4 regions of the Pseudomonas sp. Stari2 genome follow, and region 2 is predicted to be linked to each of the others. Evidence: predicted binding sites of a transcription regulator. Region 2 holds the regulator's gene; each other region holds the start of a gene.
The links. The regulator FliA, encoded in region 2, starts transcription of late flagellar genes. The targets are predictions, from matches to a motif close to CTAAAGTTTNNNNNNNNNNNGCCGNTAA.
Positions count from the first base shown of each region.

Region 1: NH234_RS23160 (methyl-accepting chemotaxis protein) is a predicted target of FliA. The motif match lies at 2,158-2,185, and genes of this name have one in related genera.
Region 3: NH234_RS01595 (methyl-accepting chemotaxis protein) is a predicted target of FliA. The motif match lies at 1,782-1,809, and genes of this name have one in related genera.
Region 4: flgM (flagellar biosynthesis anti-sigma factor FlgM) is a predicted target of FliA. The motif match lies at 1,435-1,462, and genes of this name have one in related genera.

Region 1 covers NZ_CP099760.1:5,056,709-5,060,580, reverse strand. The annotation lists gene NH234_RS23160 (methyl-accepting chemotaxis protein) at 1-2,072, opposite strand, end outside; gene NH234_RS23155 (YbaN family protein) at 2,253-2,648, opposite strand; gene NH234_RS23150 (biliverdin-producing heme oxygenase) at 2,794-3,390, opposite strand; gene NH234_RS23145 (TonB-dependent receptor) at 3,500-3,872, opposite strand, start outside.
Region 2 covers NZ_CP099760.1:1,992,463-1,996,334, reverse strand. The annotation lists gene NH234_RS09170 (protein phosphatase CheZ) at 1-573, opposite strand, end outside; gene NH234_RS09165 (chemotaxis response regulator CheY) at 591-962, opposite strand; gene fliA (RNA polymerase sigma factor FliA) at 1,130-1,870, opposite strand; gene fleN (flagellar synthesis regulator FleN) at 1,867-2,697, opposite strand; gene flhF (flagellar biosynthesis protein FlhF) at 2,811-3,872, opposite strand, start outside.
Region 3 covers NZ_CP099760.1:339,735-343,606, forward strand. The annotation lists gene NH234_RS01580 (TonB-dependent siderophore receptor) at 1-12, opposite strand, end outside; gene NH234_RS01585 (FecR domain-containing protein) at 100-1,113, opposite strand; gene NH234_RS01590 (sigma-70 family RNA polymerase sigma factor) at 1,113-1,613, opposite strand; gene NH234_RS01595 (methyl-accepting chemotaxis protein) at 1,925-3,805, shown strand; gene NH234_RS01600 (SRPBCC family protein) at 3,864-3,872, opposite strand, start outside.
Region 4 covers NZ_CP099760.1:4,932,236-4,936,107, reverse strand. The annotation lists gene NH234_RS22540 (flagellar brake protein) at 1-461, opposite strand, end outside; gene NH234_RS22535 (flagella synthesis protein FlgN) at 557-1,024, opposite strand; gene flgM (flagellar biosynthesis anti-sigma factor FlgM) at 1,073-1,399, opposite strand; gene flgA (flagellar basal body P-ring formation chaperone FlgA) at 1,594-2,355, opposite strand; gene NH234_RS22520 (chemotaxis protein CheV) at 2,438-3,370, shown strand; gene cheR (protein-glutamate O-methyltransferase CheR) at 3,418-3,872, shown strand, end outside.

The DNA of each region.
Region 1 (3,872 bases), 3.1 Mb from region 2:
GCCGCCGATTCGGTGGCCTGTTCGGTCAGGGTTTCGGTGACAGTGCGGATCGCCGAGACGTTGCGGTTGACCTCTTCGGCCACGGCGCTCTGCTGTTCGGCGGCGCTGGCGATCTGCAGGTTCATGTCGCTGATCACAGTGACTGCATCGCTGATCTTGCCGAGGGCGTCCACGGCCTGGCGGATCTGCCCGGCGTTGTTGTGGGCCTGGGTCTGGCTCGAATGCATGGTCGCGACCACGCCACGGGTTCCGGTCTGGATGCGTTCGATCACCACGCGGATTTCTTCCACAGAATCCTGAGTGCGCTTGGCCAGGTTGCGGACTTCGTCGGCAACCACCGCGAAACCGCGACCGCTTTCACCGGCACGGGCCGCTTCGATCGCGGCGTTCAGCGCCAGCAGGTTGGTCTGTTCGGCAATGCTGCGGATCACTTCCAGCACCGAACCGATCTGTTCGCTGTTGACCGCCAGTTCTTCAACCTCAGTCACCGCTTTGCTGACTTCATCGGCCAGTTGATTGATGTCGCGGGTGCTGCGCTCGATGATCGACATCCCGTCCTTGGCCGACTGGTCGGCGCCTTTCGCGGCGTTGGCAGCATTCGAAGCGCTGTTGGCCACGTCGTGGGCGGTGGCGCTCATTTCGTTGGAGGCGGTGGCCACCTGATCGATCTCGCGGAACTGCACCTGCATGCCTTCGCTGGTCTGGCGGGCGATTTCCGATGATTGATCGGCGGTGCCACGGGCCTCGGAGATGCTCTGTTTGATCTGGGCGATGGTCGGTTGCAGCTTGTCAAGGAAGCGGTTGAACCAGTTCACCAGTTCGCCCAGTTCATCTTTCTTGGTGTAGTTCAGGCGCTGAGTCAGATCGCCTTCACCACTGGCGATGTTCTTCAGCATTTCGGCGACGCTGTTGATCGGACGGGTCACACCGGAGGCGGTGAGCCAGATCAGCACCAGGCCGATCAGGCCGGCGATCACGGCCACCGCCAACGCGGTCATCACGCCGGTTTGCTGAGCGTCGTCGAGCACCGCTTGCAGCTTGACCGAGTCGGCCAGCAGCACTTGTTTCGGCAGATCGATGACCACGCCCCAGGCCCGGGAATTGCCAATCGGATCGACCGGGTATACGGCGCGGATCAGGTCGCCCTGTTCGAGAATCTTCGGTGTGCCGGCGCTCAGCAATTGCAGGATGTCCTTGCCTTCGACGCCAAGGGTTTCGGCGATGCCTTTGCCGACCTTGGTCGCGTCGGTGCTGTAGGCACCGAGAACGCCGCTGCCGGAGACGATCAGCATGTGCCCGGCACCGTTGAACAGTTCGCGCTGGGAACCCACGGCCGCCGCTTGCAGTGCATCAAGGGCGATGTCGACGCCGACCACGCCGATAGCCTTGCCATCCACCAGCAGCGGCACGGCAATGGTGGTCATGAGCATTTCCTTGCCGCCCACGGTGTCGGCGTAAGGGTCGAGCAGGCAGGTGCGCTTGTTGTCGCGAGGGCAGGTGTACCAGCTGTTGTAAGGCGTGCCGCTGACGCTGAGGGTGGTCTTGGTCATGTCTTCTTCGACCATGATCGTGTTCAGCGCAGAACCGGCGGCGCGGCTCCAGTAAGTGGCGAAGCGCCCGGCTTCGTTGGACTGGCGCGCGGCATCGTTGATGAACTCACTGTCCTTGCCGTCCAGGCCGTTGGGTTCGAAGGCCAGCCAGATGCCCAGCACCTTGCTGTTGCGCTCGAACGCGGTTTTCAGGCTCAGGTTCAACTCTTCACGCAAGGCCCCGGCGTCCAGCGAACGCTTGGCGGCCATGACGCGCATGTCCTTGATCTGGTCGGCCAGTGCGGTGATCACCAGCAGGCTCTCGCCGAAGGTTTTCTGCACCTGCACCGCCTGTTCGGCCGCCTTGGCCTGCAGCAGGTTCTGCACGCTGGCGGTGAGCATCTTGCTGCTCGACTCGCTGACCAGTTTGTCGTTCTGGTTGGTCTGGTAAATGTTGATGCCGACAATCAGCGCAACCACACCGAGCAGGCAGAGCCCGGACAGCAGGACGATTTTCAGGCGAATGGACAGGGAGTCGAACATGGGGTGTTCTCGCGAATGAATGAACTGTTGGCTACGGGACACGGAATTGCCCGGTTCGCCAAATCCATTCAGCGCCATTCAATGGTCATCGGCGCGGGGCGAGGGTGCATGAGGCGCAAGCCGACGAACGGTCGCCGGTAAACGTTTGCGCGGGCAAATGCCCTGAAAAGAATGGAAAAATCAGGAAGTCTTCGGCAACGCTTCCGGTCGTGACCAGATCCACAGGTTGCCCATCGTCATGCCGGCAATCGCCAGATAGACCGGCCAGCCGTGATCGAGCATCACCAGCATCAGGGTCGCGCACAGCAGCATGCTGACGGTGGCGCTGACCTTGGCCTTGCGGGCGATGATCTTGCCGTTGCGCCAGTTGTTCAGGATCGGGCCGAACAGTCGATGGTTTTCCAGCCAGGCACTCAGGCGCGGCGAACTGCGGGTCGCGGCCCAGGCGGCGAGCAGGATGAACTCGGTGGTCGGCAGGCCGGGCACGACAATGGCGATCAGGCCGATACCGAGGCTGACATAGGCCAGCAGGCCGAACAGCAGGCGGGCGAGTCTGGAAGAGGCGGGTTGGGGCATGGGCTCGAGGTGCGTGAGGCGAAACGGGGATTCTACAGGCTTGCTCGGTTCCCATGTGTGAGCGAGCCTGCTCGCGATGGCGGTATATCAGTCGACATCAGAATCGCTAGCAGGCTAGCTCCCACAATGGGGAGTCGGTGTCGCTTCAGGCCGGTTCGGCTTCCGTGGCGTAAGCCTGTTCCAGCAGCACGGTGAAGCGGTTGAACGCGTCGATCGCGCCTTGCTCCACTTCGGCTTCTTCTTCGGCACTGAATTGCAGCGAGTCCAGGGTGCGCACGAAACTTTTCCAGCCTTCGGCGCGACCGCCTTCAGGCTCGCCCAAGTGACGGGCGCCGAAGGTTTCGCTCAGGTCCAGCGCGACGGCGCGTTTGATCAGAAACGCAGCGCCGAGCTTGGAGCCTTCGGACACGAAGATCCAGCCCAGGGCGCGGGCCTTGTTCGGGTTTTTCACCGCGCCGGCGACGGGTGCAGGCACTTCTGTGTCCAGATCCGCAAGGTCGGCCTTGGCGGCTTCTGCGCGGCAGCGGGCCGGCAGATCCGGGACGATGGCGGTCAGTTCGGCATCGTTGTACAGCGAGACCAGTTCCGACTGGAACAGGTACTGCGCGACCACGAAACGGGCGAAATTGGCGCGGGTCTCGAACGGCGCGTGGGCCTTGACCAGCGCATCGAGCTTGCTGTGCGGCTCGTGGGTGATCTGGTTCAAACGTTGCGAACGCAGGGCTTTTTCCGGGGTGCTCATGAGATGTCCTTGAAAAGAAGAGGCGCTTGATAACGAGACGAACGGGCAAGCGCCGGACAGTAAAAAAACCTCACGGCGCGGCAATGCACGCGCCGTGAGGTCATCCGGATCAGATATCCCAGACCAGGTTGATCGCGAAGTTGCGACCCGGTTGGGTCAGGCGATCGAGGTTGGCCGGTTGTGTCACCGAAGCTTCGCCGACGCTGTCGTAACCGCGCACGTCATCCCACAACCAGTACTTCTTGTCCGTCAGGTTGTAGATGCCGCCGCTGACGGTGACGTCGTCGGTGACCTTGTAATAGCCGGCCAGATCGAGAATGCCGAAGCCCGGCGACTTGAACTGGCTGCTGACGCCGTCCGGCGACTTGAAGTTGCTGTCGTCGACGCGATCCTTCTTCTTGACCACGGTCCAGCTCAGCAGGCCGCCGTAGTTGTCCTGGTCATAACCCAGACCGAATACACCGGTCAGCGGATTGACGCTG
Region 2 (3,872 bases):
GGTGACCAACTGGGTCACGCGCTTGATCACTTGACCTGTGAGGTCCTGGTAATCCTGGGCCAGCAGAATGTCGTTGAGGTTGCTCGACACTGCGCGGTTGTCGGTGCTGCTGCGTGTCAGAAAACCGTCGACCCGACGCGCCAGCTCGCGGAACTCCTCAGCCCCGACTTCACGACGCATGAAGCGTCCCCAGTCGGCACTCAATGCCTGGGCTTCGTCAGCCAGACCATTGACCACCGGCGTGGCGCTTTCCACCAGGTCCATGGTGCGGTTGGCCGCCGCTTCGGTCAGCTTGACCACATAGCTCAGGCGCTCGGTCGCATCAGTGATCTGCGACACTTCCTCGGCCTGCGGCATGTGCGGGTCGATCTGGAAGTTGACGATTGCACTGTGCAGTTCGCGCGTGAGCTTGCCGACTTCCTGGTACAGGCCACGGTCACGGGTCTGATTGAGCTCATGGATCAGTTGCACAGCGTCGCCGAACCTGCCTTTTTCAAGGCTTTCGACCAGTTCGACCGCGTGTTTTTTCAGCGTCGACTCGAAGTCGCCCTGTGAAGATTCTTTATGCTCCATAGCTCCCCCGCGCGTCATCAGCCGATGCGTTCGAAAATCTTCTCGATTTTTTCTTTCAGCGCCTGAGCCGTGAAAGGTTTGACCACGTAGCCGTTAACACCGGCCTGGGCCGCTTCGATGATCTGCTCGCGCTTGGCTTCAGCAGTCACCATCAGCACTGGCAGGTGCTTGAGTTTTTCATCGGCGCGCACGTGACGCAGCAAGTCGATACCGGTCATGCCAGGCATGTTCCAGTCGGTCACCAGAAAGTCGATGCTGCCGCTGTTGAGTACCGGAATGGCAGTGGTGCCATCGTCGGCTTCAACGGTGTTGGTGAACCCGAGGTCACGCAACAGGTTCTTGATGATCCGCCGCATCGTTGAGAAGTCATCAACGATGAGGATTTTCATGTCTTTGTTCAATTCGACCTCCAAGCAGTCTTAAACGCGCCCAGCACCTGGACGCGCCATTTCAATCAATCCGGCAAAACACTCGATGACTGTCTGGAGCACAACAGAGCAAGACCGGTGCCGTTCACCACCGCACCAGCCTCGTTCGCAGCGTCCCCACACTGCCTTCAGCGCGCTCGCCACTCCCCCAAACGCCCCCGCAAGCGGGCCGCGCACTGGCTATGTAACTGGCTGACCCGCGATTCACTGACGCCAAGGACTTCACCGATTTCCTTGAGGTTCAGCTCTTCGTCGTAGTACAGCGCCAACACCAGTCGCTCACGCTCCGGCAAATTGGCAATCGCGTCCGCCAACGCAGCCTGGAAGCGCTCATCTTCCAGATCGCGCGACGGCTCAAGATGAGCACTGGCGCCATCCTCGTGCAGCCCTTCGTGTTCGCCGTCCTGCAACAGGTCGTCGAAACTGAACAGTCGGCTGCCCAGGGTGTCATTCAAAATCCCGTAGTAATCGTCGAGACTCAATTGGAGTTCGGCCGCAACCTCGTGATCTTTAGCGTCACGGCCGGTTTTAGCTTCAATCGAGCGAATCGCGTCGCTGACCATACGGGTGTTACGGTGAACCGAGCGTGGTGCCCAGTCCCCCTTGCGTACTTCATCGAGCATGGCGCCGCGGATCCGGATGCCCGCGTACGTTTCGAAACTGGCGCCTTTGCTGGCGTCGTATTTGGTCGAGACTTCGAGCAGGCCGATCATCCCGGCCTGGATCAGGTCTTCGACCTGCACACTGGCAGGCAATCGCGCCAGCAAGTGGTAAGCAATGCGTTTGACCAGTGGCGCGTAACGCTCGATCAGTTCGTACTGCGCGTCACGTGCCGACTTCTTGTAGAAATTCATACCGCTGGCGGTCATAGCACAGGTCCTGCCGTTTGCTGCACGAGGCGCTCGACGAAAAATTCGAGGTGGCCGCGCGGGTTGGCGGGCAGCGGCCAGGTGTCGACCTTCTGTGCGATCGCCTTGAACGCCAGTGCGCACTTGGAACGCGGGAAAGCTTCATAGACCGCACGCTGCTTCTGCACCGCCTTGCGCACGCTTTCGTCGTAAGGCACCGCGCCGACGTATTGTAGGGCGACGTCAAGGAAGCGATCCGTGACCTTGGTCAACTTGGCGAACAGATTGCGACCTTCCTGCGGGCTCTGGGCCATGTTGGCCAGGACGCGGAAGCGGTTCATGCCGTAATCGCGGTTCAGCAGTTTGATCAGCGCGTAGGCGTCGGTAATCGAGGTCGGCTCGTCGCAGACCACCAGCAACACTTCTTGCGCAGCGCGAACAAAACTGACTACCGAGTCACCGATACCCGCAGCGGTGTCGATCACCAACACATCGAGATTGTCGCCGATATCGCTGAACGCCTGGATCAGGCCGGCATGCTGGGCCGGACTCAGATGAACCATGCTCTGGGTGCCAGAAGCGGCCGGCACGATGCGGATCCCGCCGGGACCTTGCAACAGCACGTCGCGCAGCTCGCAGCGGCCCTCGATCACATCGGCCAGGGTACGTTTGGGCGTGAGGCCCAGCAGAACGTCGACGTTCGCCAGACCCAGGTCGGCGTCCAGCAGCATGACCCGACGGCCAAGCTCTGCCAGCGCCAGGGACAAGTTCACTGACACGTTAGTCTTGCCGACGCCACCTTTGCCGCCGGTCACCGCGATCACCTGTACGGGATGCATGCTGCCCATGTTATTTCTTTACCTTGTCTTGCATAGACGGAGGCCACATTACTGGCTGCGCGTTCACAACCGGAACAATGCGTGGCAGACCATCGATGTAGGTACAAAAACTGTTCATTACCTCAGCCAACCTGCTTGGTCGGGCTGTGGTAGATATCAGCGAACATGTCAGCCATGGCTTCTTCGCTGGGTTCTTCCTGCATTTGCACGCTGACGGCGCGGCTGACCAATTGATGACGGCGCGGCAGATGCAGATCATCCGGAATCCGGGGGCCATCGGTCAGGTAGGCGACCGGCAGTTCATGACTGATCGCCAGACTCAGCACTTCGCCAAGGCTGGCCGTCTCATCCAGTTTAGTCAGGATGCACCCGGCGAGCCCGCAACGCTTGTAACTGTGATAAGCGGCGGTTAGAACCTGTTTCTGGCTGGTGGTTGCCAGCACCAGATAATTTTTCGACCGAATGCCACGACCGGCCAGACTTTCCAGCTGCATGCGCAGTGCCGGATCGCTGGCCTGCAGGCCGGCGGTATCGATCAGCACCACGCGTTTGCGCAGCAGTGGATCCAGCGCCTGCACCAGGGACTGGCCCGGGTCGACGTGGGTCACCGACACATTGAGGATCCGGCCCAGGGTTTTCAGCTGTTCCTGAGCGCCGATGCGGAAACTGTCCATGCTCACCAGCGCAATGTTCTGCGCGCCGTACTTGAGCACATAACGGGCAGCCAGCTTGGCCAGGGTGGTGGTCTTGCCCATGCCGGCCGGGCCGACCATGGCAATCACTCCGCCCTCTTCCAGCGGCTCGACTTCCGGCGTGGCAATCATCCGCGCCAGGTGCGCGAGCAACATGCGCCAGGCCTGACGAGGCTCTTCGATATCGCTGGTCAGCGCCAGCAGGTCGCGGGACAACGGACCGGACAGACCGATGCGCTGCAGACGACGATACAGATTGGCCTGGGCCGGACGGCTGCCTTGCAGCTGATTCCAGGCCAGGGTGCCGAGCTGCACTTCCATCAGTTCGCGCAGGCTGTTGAGTTCGAAACGCATCGAATCCAGCGCACGCGGATCGACGCCAGCGGCAGCCGGCGCAGGTGCCGGGGCTGGACGGGCCGGTGCGGCGTACGTCGGTTCTGTCAGAGGCTCGGCCGCCGTCAGCGGCAGGCCGGCGGTCAATGGCAGACCGGA
Region 3 (3,872 bases), 1.7 Mb from region 2:
GCGCGCAGTCATTGTAGGTTTCCGTGGCAAGTCGCGAAGGCTGAATTGAAGTGCTTACTGACTAAGCCGGCCTTGCCACGAAAACCCGCCAAAAAAATTTCAGACGGCTCGTTCCAGCGTTACCCACCAGCGGGTGCGATAGCGCAATTGCACCGGCAGCGTCTGCGGCAAAATCGCCAGCAACTTGTCGGTGTCATCGAGACGGAACACGCCGGACAAGCGCAGATCCGCAACCTGCGGGGCGCAATTCAGGAAGCCCTGACGATAGCGACCAACCTCATTGAGGAAATCTCCCAGACGCATGTTGCGGGTCACGATAAGCCCGTCGATCCAGGCGCCGGCATCCATGTCCAGCGGCGGAGCGGGATGCGCAAGATGGTGATCGATCAAGTAACTCTGACCGGCAAGCACCTCAGTGGAAGCGCCATCGCTCGCCCGTGGCGAATGAATCGCGACGCGACCACTGGTGACGGTCAGCCGCGTGCAATCACCTTCCTGACGTAGGATGAAGCGCGCGTCGAACGGCTCATAGGTACCATGACGACTTTGCACCCGCAGCGGTCGATCAATCGTCGTACCTTCATCGGCGCCGCCACAGGTCACGATGATCTCGCCCCGAGTCAGTTTGATCAGCCGTTGTTGCGCCGTGTAATCGAGGTCCACGGCGCTGGCCGTGTTCAGTTCGATTCGCGTGCCGTCAGGCAACTGGAATCCGCGGCGCTCGCCGGTGGCGGTAGCGTAATCGGCGATCCATTGCTGCCAGGCAGACGTGTCTTTGGCCAGCCACGTGGCGGAGCCCATCAACAACGCACCGGACAGCAGCTTCAACGCCTGCCGACGACCGAGCCCATGCGCACTGTTTTCCAGTGTGTTGAATGCCACTTGCGCACCCGGAACGGAGCGCAGATTTTGGGTCAGCTCACTTTGTAACGACTGGACTCGTTGCCAGGCCAGTTCGTGATCGTGGTGCTCGGCGCGCCATTGTTCGCATTGGTGGCTCAAGCGCGAATTGCCATGATTGTTGCGCAGGCGCAGCAGCCAGTGGATCGCCTGTTTGACCACTTTCTGCTGTGGCTCGGCGCTTCGGGCGATTGACAGTTTATCCACCGGCATCAGCTTTCGTACCGCAGCACGTAGCAGTGATACAGCGCATCGGCGACGTAGCGTTCCACCGAGCGCAAGGACAGGCCCATCTGCTCGGCGATCTGCTTGTGGGTCAAGCCTTCGCACTGCGCCAGCAGAAACGCCTGACGCACTTTGGGCTTCAGCCCTTCGAGCATGCGGGCAATGCTTTCCAACAGTTCGATCACCAGGGCGCGGGCTTCGGCACTGGGTGTCTCGGCCTCGGGCAAGTGAGCGATGGTTTCCAGATACGCGCGTTCGATTTCTTCGCGTCGCCAATGGTCGATGACCAGGCCGCGAGCGATGGTGCGCAGAAACGCGCGAGGCGCGTTGAGTTCGAGACGTTCGGTGCGTTGCAGCAGGCGAACGAAGGTGTCCTGGGCCAGATCCGCCGCATCGGCCGCATTGCCCAGTCGCGCGCGCAACCAGCTGTTGAGCCAGCCGTGATGACGACTGTAAAGCGCCTGTACTGCAAACTCAGGTGAGGACATGAACGCGACAGCCCGAACGTCACAAATGATAATTAGTCGCATTGTCATCAAGGGTTACAGAATTTGCAACCGACGCTGCAAAACAGTCATCAAAAAATGACAGGCGAACGCTCTGGCACGCCGTTCGGCGGGAAGCTGGCAGAAATGCCGTCCATTTCCTACAAAACGCTAAGTTTTCTCCGAGTCGTGCCGACAGACTGGTGAGACATGCGTGCACCAAAGTAGAGCAGTCATCAGAACGCTGCCTGCGCTGTACATGGAATGTTGCATCCGGAACGCATCCCCACTTTTGGCATAAGAAGTCCCGTGAAATGAATCTCAAGTTCAGCCATAAAATCCTGTTGGCCGCCTCAGGCGTCGTGGTCCTGGCGTTCGCGCTGTTCACTTTGTACAACGACTATCTGCAGCGAAACACCATTCGCCAGAACCTCCAGTCCTCCGTCCAGCAGGCCGGCGACCTGACCGCCAGCAGTGTGCAGAACTGGATGAGCGGACGGATTCTGGTGCTGGAAAACCTCGCGCAGAACGTTGCTCATCAGGGCAAGAACGCCGACTTCCCGGGGCTGGTCGATCAACCGGCCTTCACCTCGAACTTCCAGTTCACCTACGTCGGCCAGGCCAATGGTGTGTTCACCCAGCGTCCTGACGCGAAGATGCCGGACGGCTACGACCCGCGTCAGCGTCCCTGGTACAAGCAGGCCGTGGCCGCTGACCAGACCATGCTGACTCCGCCATACATGGCCGCCGTCGGCGGTCTGGTGGTGACCATCGCCATGCCGGTGAAAAAGAACGGCGAGCTGCTCGGTGTGGTAGGCGGTGACCTGAGCCTGGAAACCCTGGTGAAGATCATCAACTCGGTGGACTTCGGTGGCCTCGGCCATGCGTTCCTGGTCAGCGGTGACGGTCAGGTGATCGTCAGCCCGGACAAAGACCAGGTGATGAAGAACCTCAAAGACATCTACCCGAACGCCGACGTACGCATCCAGAAGGGCAATCAGAACGTGGTGCTCAACGGCCAGGAGCGCATCCTGTCGTTTACCCCGGTCACCGGTCTGCCGAATGCCGAGTGGTACATCGGTCTGTCGATCGACCGCGACAAGGCCTACGCTGCGCTCAGCCAGTTCCGCACCTCGGCACTGATCGCGATGTTCGTCGCGGTGGGCGCGATTGCGGTATTCCTGAGCCTGTTGATCACCGTGCTGATGCGTCCGCTGATCACCATGGGCCGTGCGATGCAGGACATCGCCCAGGGTGAAGGTGACCTGACTCGCCGTCTGGTAGTGGAAAGCAAGGACGAGTTCGGCGAGCTGGGCAGTTCGTTCAACCAGTTCGTGGAGCGGATTCACGCGTCCATTTCCGAAGTGTCTTCCGCGACTCGTCATGTACACGACCTGTCGCAACGCGTGATGGCATCGTCCAACGCCTCGATCATCGGCTCCGACGAGCAGAGCGCACGCACCAACAGCGTGGCCGCCGCGATCAATCAACTGGGTGCCGCCACCCAGGAAATCGCCCGCAACGCCGCCGATGCTTCGCAACATGCCAGCGGCGCGAGCGAACAGGCCGATGACGGTCGTCAGGTGGTCGAGCAGACGATTCAGGCCATGACCGAGCTGTCGCAGAAGATCAGCCTGTCGTGCACCCAGATCGAAACCCTGAATGCGAGCACCGACAACATCGGCCACATTCTCGATGTGATCAAAGGCATCTCCCAGCAGACCAACCTGCTGGCGCTCAACGCGGCCATCGAAGCGGCACGTGCAGGTGAAGCCGGTCGCGGTTTTGCGGTGGTGGCGGACGAGGTGCGTAACCTCGCTCACCGCACCCAGGAATCGGCGGAAGAGATCCACAAGATGATCACCTCGCTGCAGATCGGTTCCCGCGAAGCGGTGACCACCATGAACGCCAGTCAGGCGTCCAGCGAAGAGAGCGTTGAAGTGGCGAACCAGGCCGGTCTGCGTCTGGTCAGCGTGACCCAGCGTATCGGCGAAATCGACGGCATGAACCAATCGGTGGCAGCGGCTACCGAGGAGCAGACCGCCGTGGTGGAAACCCTCAACGTCGACGTCAACCAGATCAACCTGCTGAACCAGCAGAGCGTGGCCAATCTCAATGAAACGTTGAAGGATTGCGATGCGTTGTCGCAACAGGCCAACCGTTTGAAACAGCTGGTCGACAGCTTCAAGATCTGATCGCTTGCGGTCAAAAACAGCCCGCTGCGGAGCGATCCACAGCGGGCTTTTTCAGGCCTTACACAAA
Region 4 (3,872 bases), 2.9 Mb from region 2:
TCCAGCAGCTTGCCACCAATCGGCGACTTGAGCTTTTCGCCACCCAGTTCGACGCTGACCAGATCGGTCAGCTTCAGGGCCGCGCGGAAGGCATTGCGGCGCTGGTGATAGACCACTTCGCTGGGCATCTCGCCGACATAGAAGCGGTCACCGTCGGATTCCTTGATGTCCAGCGTGCCGTTGTATTCCCAGGCGATGCGCACGCCTTCGTGGAAGCCTTCGACCTTGAAGGATTCGCCAGCCAGCAGGAAGCGCTCGCCATCGCGCGGGATCATTTCGTCCAGGGCAATGGTGGTGGTTTCCCGGTCGACCTTGATCAGGTAGCTCTGGAAGCGCTGGCTGCGTTCGTGAAAGGTGATGATCAGCGGATCGTGGCTCTCTTGCAGCTGGCGCAGATTGCTGGAGATCTCCAGGGGCGTGGTAAGCACCTTTGGGGGCTGCGGAGCGTCATCATTGGACACGTTTAATCAATCTCCAGACAAAATTTGACTACGGCTGGCCATTATTTTGCCAGCATGTATCGCGCGTTGATAGGGCGCAAGCATGGAAGAAAGCATCACGCCTGGCTGAGCGCGCGCGGTTTCTGCAGTTTGGAGAAGGTGCCACTGGCGTCATAGAGCGCGGGAGGCTCGCCGCCGGTAAGGATTTTCAGCTGGTTGGCCGTGGCGGCCTGCTGTATCACGATCGACTGGCCATTCTTGACGTTGGCCGCCTGGCACTGGGCGATCAGATCGGTCAGAACGTCGCTCTGACTCAGCAACTGATCGCCGATGCTCGACTGGCTGGCGAGTTGCTCCAGACCTTTACGGTCGAGCGACAGATTGAGGCTGGCGAGGATTTCGCTGCGCTTGCGGCCATGCTGCTCGAGCAGAATGATCAATGCCTGTTTGCGCGCCAGAATTTCTTCCAGCAGTGGCATGTCGCGACCATGCAAGGCGAGGGACTCGGATTGCAGTAACTCCAGCAATTGTTGAGCTGGAGCAAAGTCGTCGGTGATCAGTTGCAATAAAGTAGTGTCGTGCATGGCTGGCCTTGGGTTTTAAGCGTCCAAAAGCCTGGCGCAGGCCGAGGCCTAGCGCTGGGCTTCGAAGTTGAGCAGTTTGCTGGCTACACGGTTGCTGTCGACTTTATAGCTGCCATCGGCAATCGCTGCTTTCAACTCGGCCACACGGGCTTTGTCGACGGCAGGCTGATCGCGCAGCTTGTCAGTGACCTTCTGCAACTGTTGAGCCTCATTGCTGAGGTGTACCGATTCCCCGCTTTTTGCGGTACTGGCCTGTTCGGCCGGGGTATTCAGCGGCGTGGAAGTGCCGGTTTCGGCGGTTTCCTTGGGCGCGCTGGTACGTGTACTGCCCGTAAGTGACGAGGAGCTGTTCAAACGGCTGAAATCGATGACCATGTTAAAAACCTCTGGGAATTTGGACGCTTGCCATGTTCTCGGCCATCCCCTGGAAAACTTTAGGCTCTTTTACCAATGAGCCTGCATGCGCCGCGCAGGTCCTGCTGCGGCACAGTTTAGGGAACCGCTCAGGTTGGCGCCAGTTTTCTGCGCGACCACTCACGAGGCTTTCCTGTCATCGCTCCAATCGTTGCTCACATTGCCACTTCCACTTGGCCCGGCGCCATGACCTGCGCCTTGATGACCCGTTGAGAATTGAGGTTTTTCACTCGAATCTGCTCTTTCAGGCCGCCGTTGGACAGGGCCTCGCCCGGCATGCGTACGGCGAGTGTGCCGCTGCGAGCCGTAATTACCACTTGATCCCCTTTGCGAACGACTTCCGCCTGTTCCAGGTGCACAAGGGTAATCACTTGGTCGGCGACCGTTGGTCGGGTCAATTTTTGCCCGATCGCCTCATCCACCGACGTCAGGAAACCCTGATTGATCTGGCTGACGTCATGTTCACGCAGAGTCACGTCCTGAGGTTCGATTATTCCTGCGCGCTTGAGGGGACGAGTGGTCGTCACAACCTCGCGAAACAGGCGGACTTGAGCGGGTACGAACACGGTCCAGGGGGAGGCGCCTTCACAGCGGACCTTGACGGTCACACGACCCAAAGGACGCCCCGGACTCTCCAGGGACGCTGTCAATTCCTTGTCGCACATAGGCATGCGCATGCGCGGATCGAGCTGCTTGACCTCGATTTCATAACGCCCTTCTGTTTGACTGGTAGCCAGATAGTCTTCTACGGTGAATTCAAGAAAGCCCTGAGTGACGCCGATAAGCATGTCAGGCAAGGTAACCGCATCAGCAATGGCAGGGCTGCCCGCGAAAAACAGGCAAGCGGCGGACACCGCGCAAAGTCCTCTGCGAAGGGGGGATGTCAGGCGTCGGAAAAATGTCGTTTGAGTGTTCATAAGAGTTAAAAAGCAAGCGCCGTGCCGTTTAGCAATGAATGTGCGTCGCAACAACACTTGGCGTTGGTGTAGGAGTCTGGGCATGGCTGGTGTAATGGATTCGGTGAACCAGCGCACGCAACTGGTGGGGCAGAATCGCCTGGAGCTGTTGTTGTTCCGTCTCGACGGTCAACAGCTCTACGGGATCAACGTGTTCAAGGTTCGGGAAGTGCTGCAGTGCCCGCAACTGACGCTGATGCCCAAGTCCAGTCCTGTCGTGTGCGGGGTGGCGAATATCCGGGGGGCGACCATTCCGATCCTTGATCTGGCAATGGCGACCGGCTCCGGGGCGTTGAAAGACAAGAACAGTCCGTTCGTGATCATCACGGAATACAACACCAAGACCCAGGGTTTCCTGGTGCGCTCGGTGGAACGTATCGTCAACATGAACTGGGAAGAGATCCATCCGCCACCCAAGGGGACCGGTCGCGATCATTACCTGACCGCTGTGACTCGGGTGGACAATCAGTTAGTCGAAATCATCGACGTCGAGAAGGTGCTGGCGGAAGTCGCACCGACACCGGAAGCGATTTCGGTCGGCGTGGTGGATGTCGAGACCCAGAGCAAGGCATTGTCGTTGCGGGTGCTGACGGTCGATGACTCGTCGGTGGCGCGCAAGCAGGTGACACGTTGCCTGCAGACGGTCGGTGTCGAAGTGGTGGCGCTGAACGACGGCAAACAGGCGCTGGATTACCTGCGCAAGCTGGTCGATGAGGGCAAGAAGCCGGAAGAAGAGTTCCTGATGATGATCTCCGACATCGAAATGCCGGAGATGGACGGGTACACCCTGACGGCCGAAATCCGCAGCGACCCTCGCATGCAAAAGCTTCATATCATCCTGCATACTTCGTTGTCGGGTGTGTTCAACCAGGCGATGGTCAAGAAGGTCGGTGCCGATGACTTCCTGGCCAAATTCCGTCCTGATGACCTGGCATCCCGGGTAGTCGACCGGATCAAAGCAGCAGATATCAGCTAGGGACTTTCCGTCCCTGGCGGTCAACACGATTTAAGAGGCGGCATCATTTGTCTACGGGTAATTTGGATTTCGAACAGTTCCGGGTCTTCCTGGAAAAAGCCTGTGGCATTTTGCTCGGTGAAAACAAGCAGTACCTGGTCTCGAGCCGTCTCAACAAACTGATGGAGCAGCAAGGCATCAAGTCCCTGGGTGAGCTGGTACAGCGCATCCAGACCCAGCCGCGCAGCGGTTTGCGCGAGCAGGTGGTCGATGCCATGACGACCAACGAAACCCTGTGGTTTCGCGACACCTATCCGTTTGAAGTCTTGAAGAACAAGGTGCTGCCCGAGGCGATCAAGGCCAGCCCCAACCAGCGTCTGCGGATCTGGTCGGCGGCCTGCTCGTCGGGTCAGGAACCCTATTCGCTGTCGATGTCGATCGACGAGTTCGAGCGGACCAACATCGGTCAGTTGAAGATGGGCGTGCAGATTGTCGCCACGGATCTGTCCGGCAGCATGCTGAC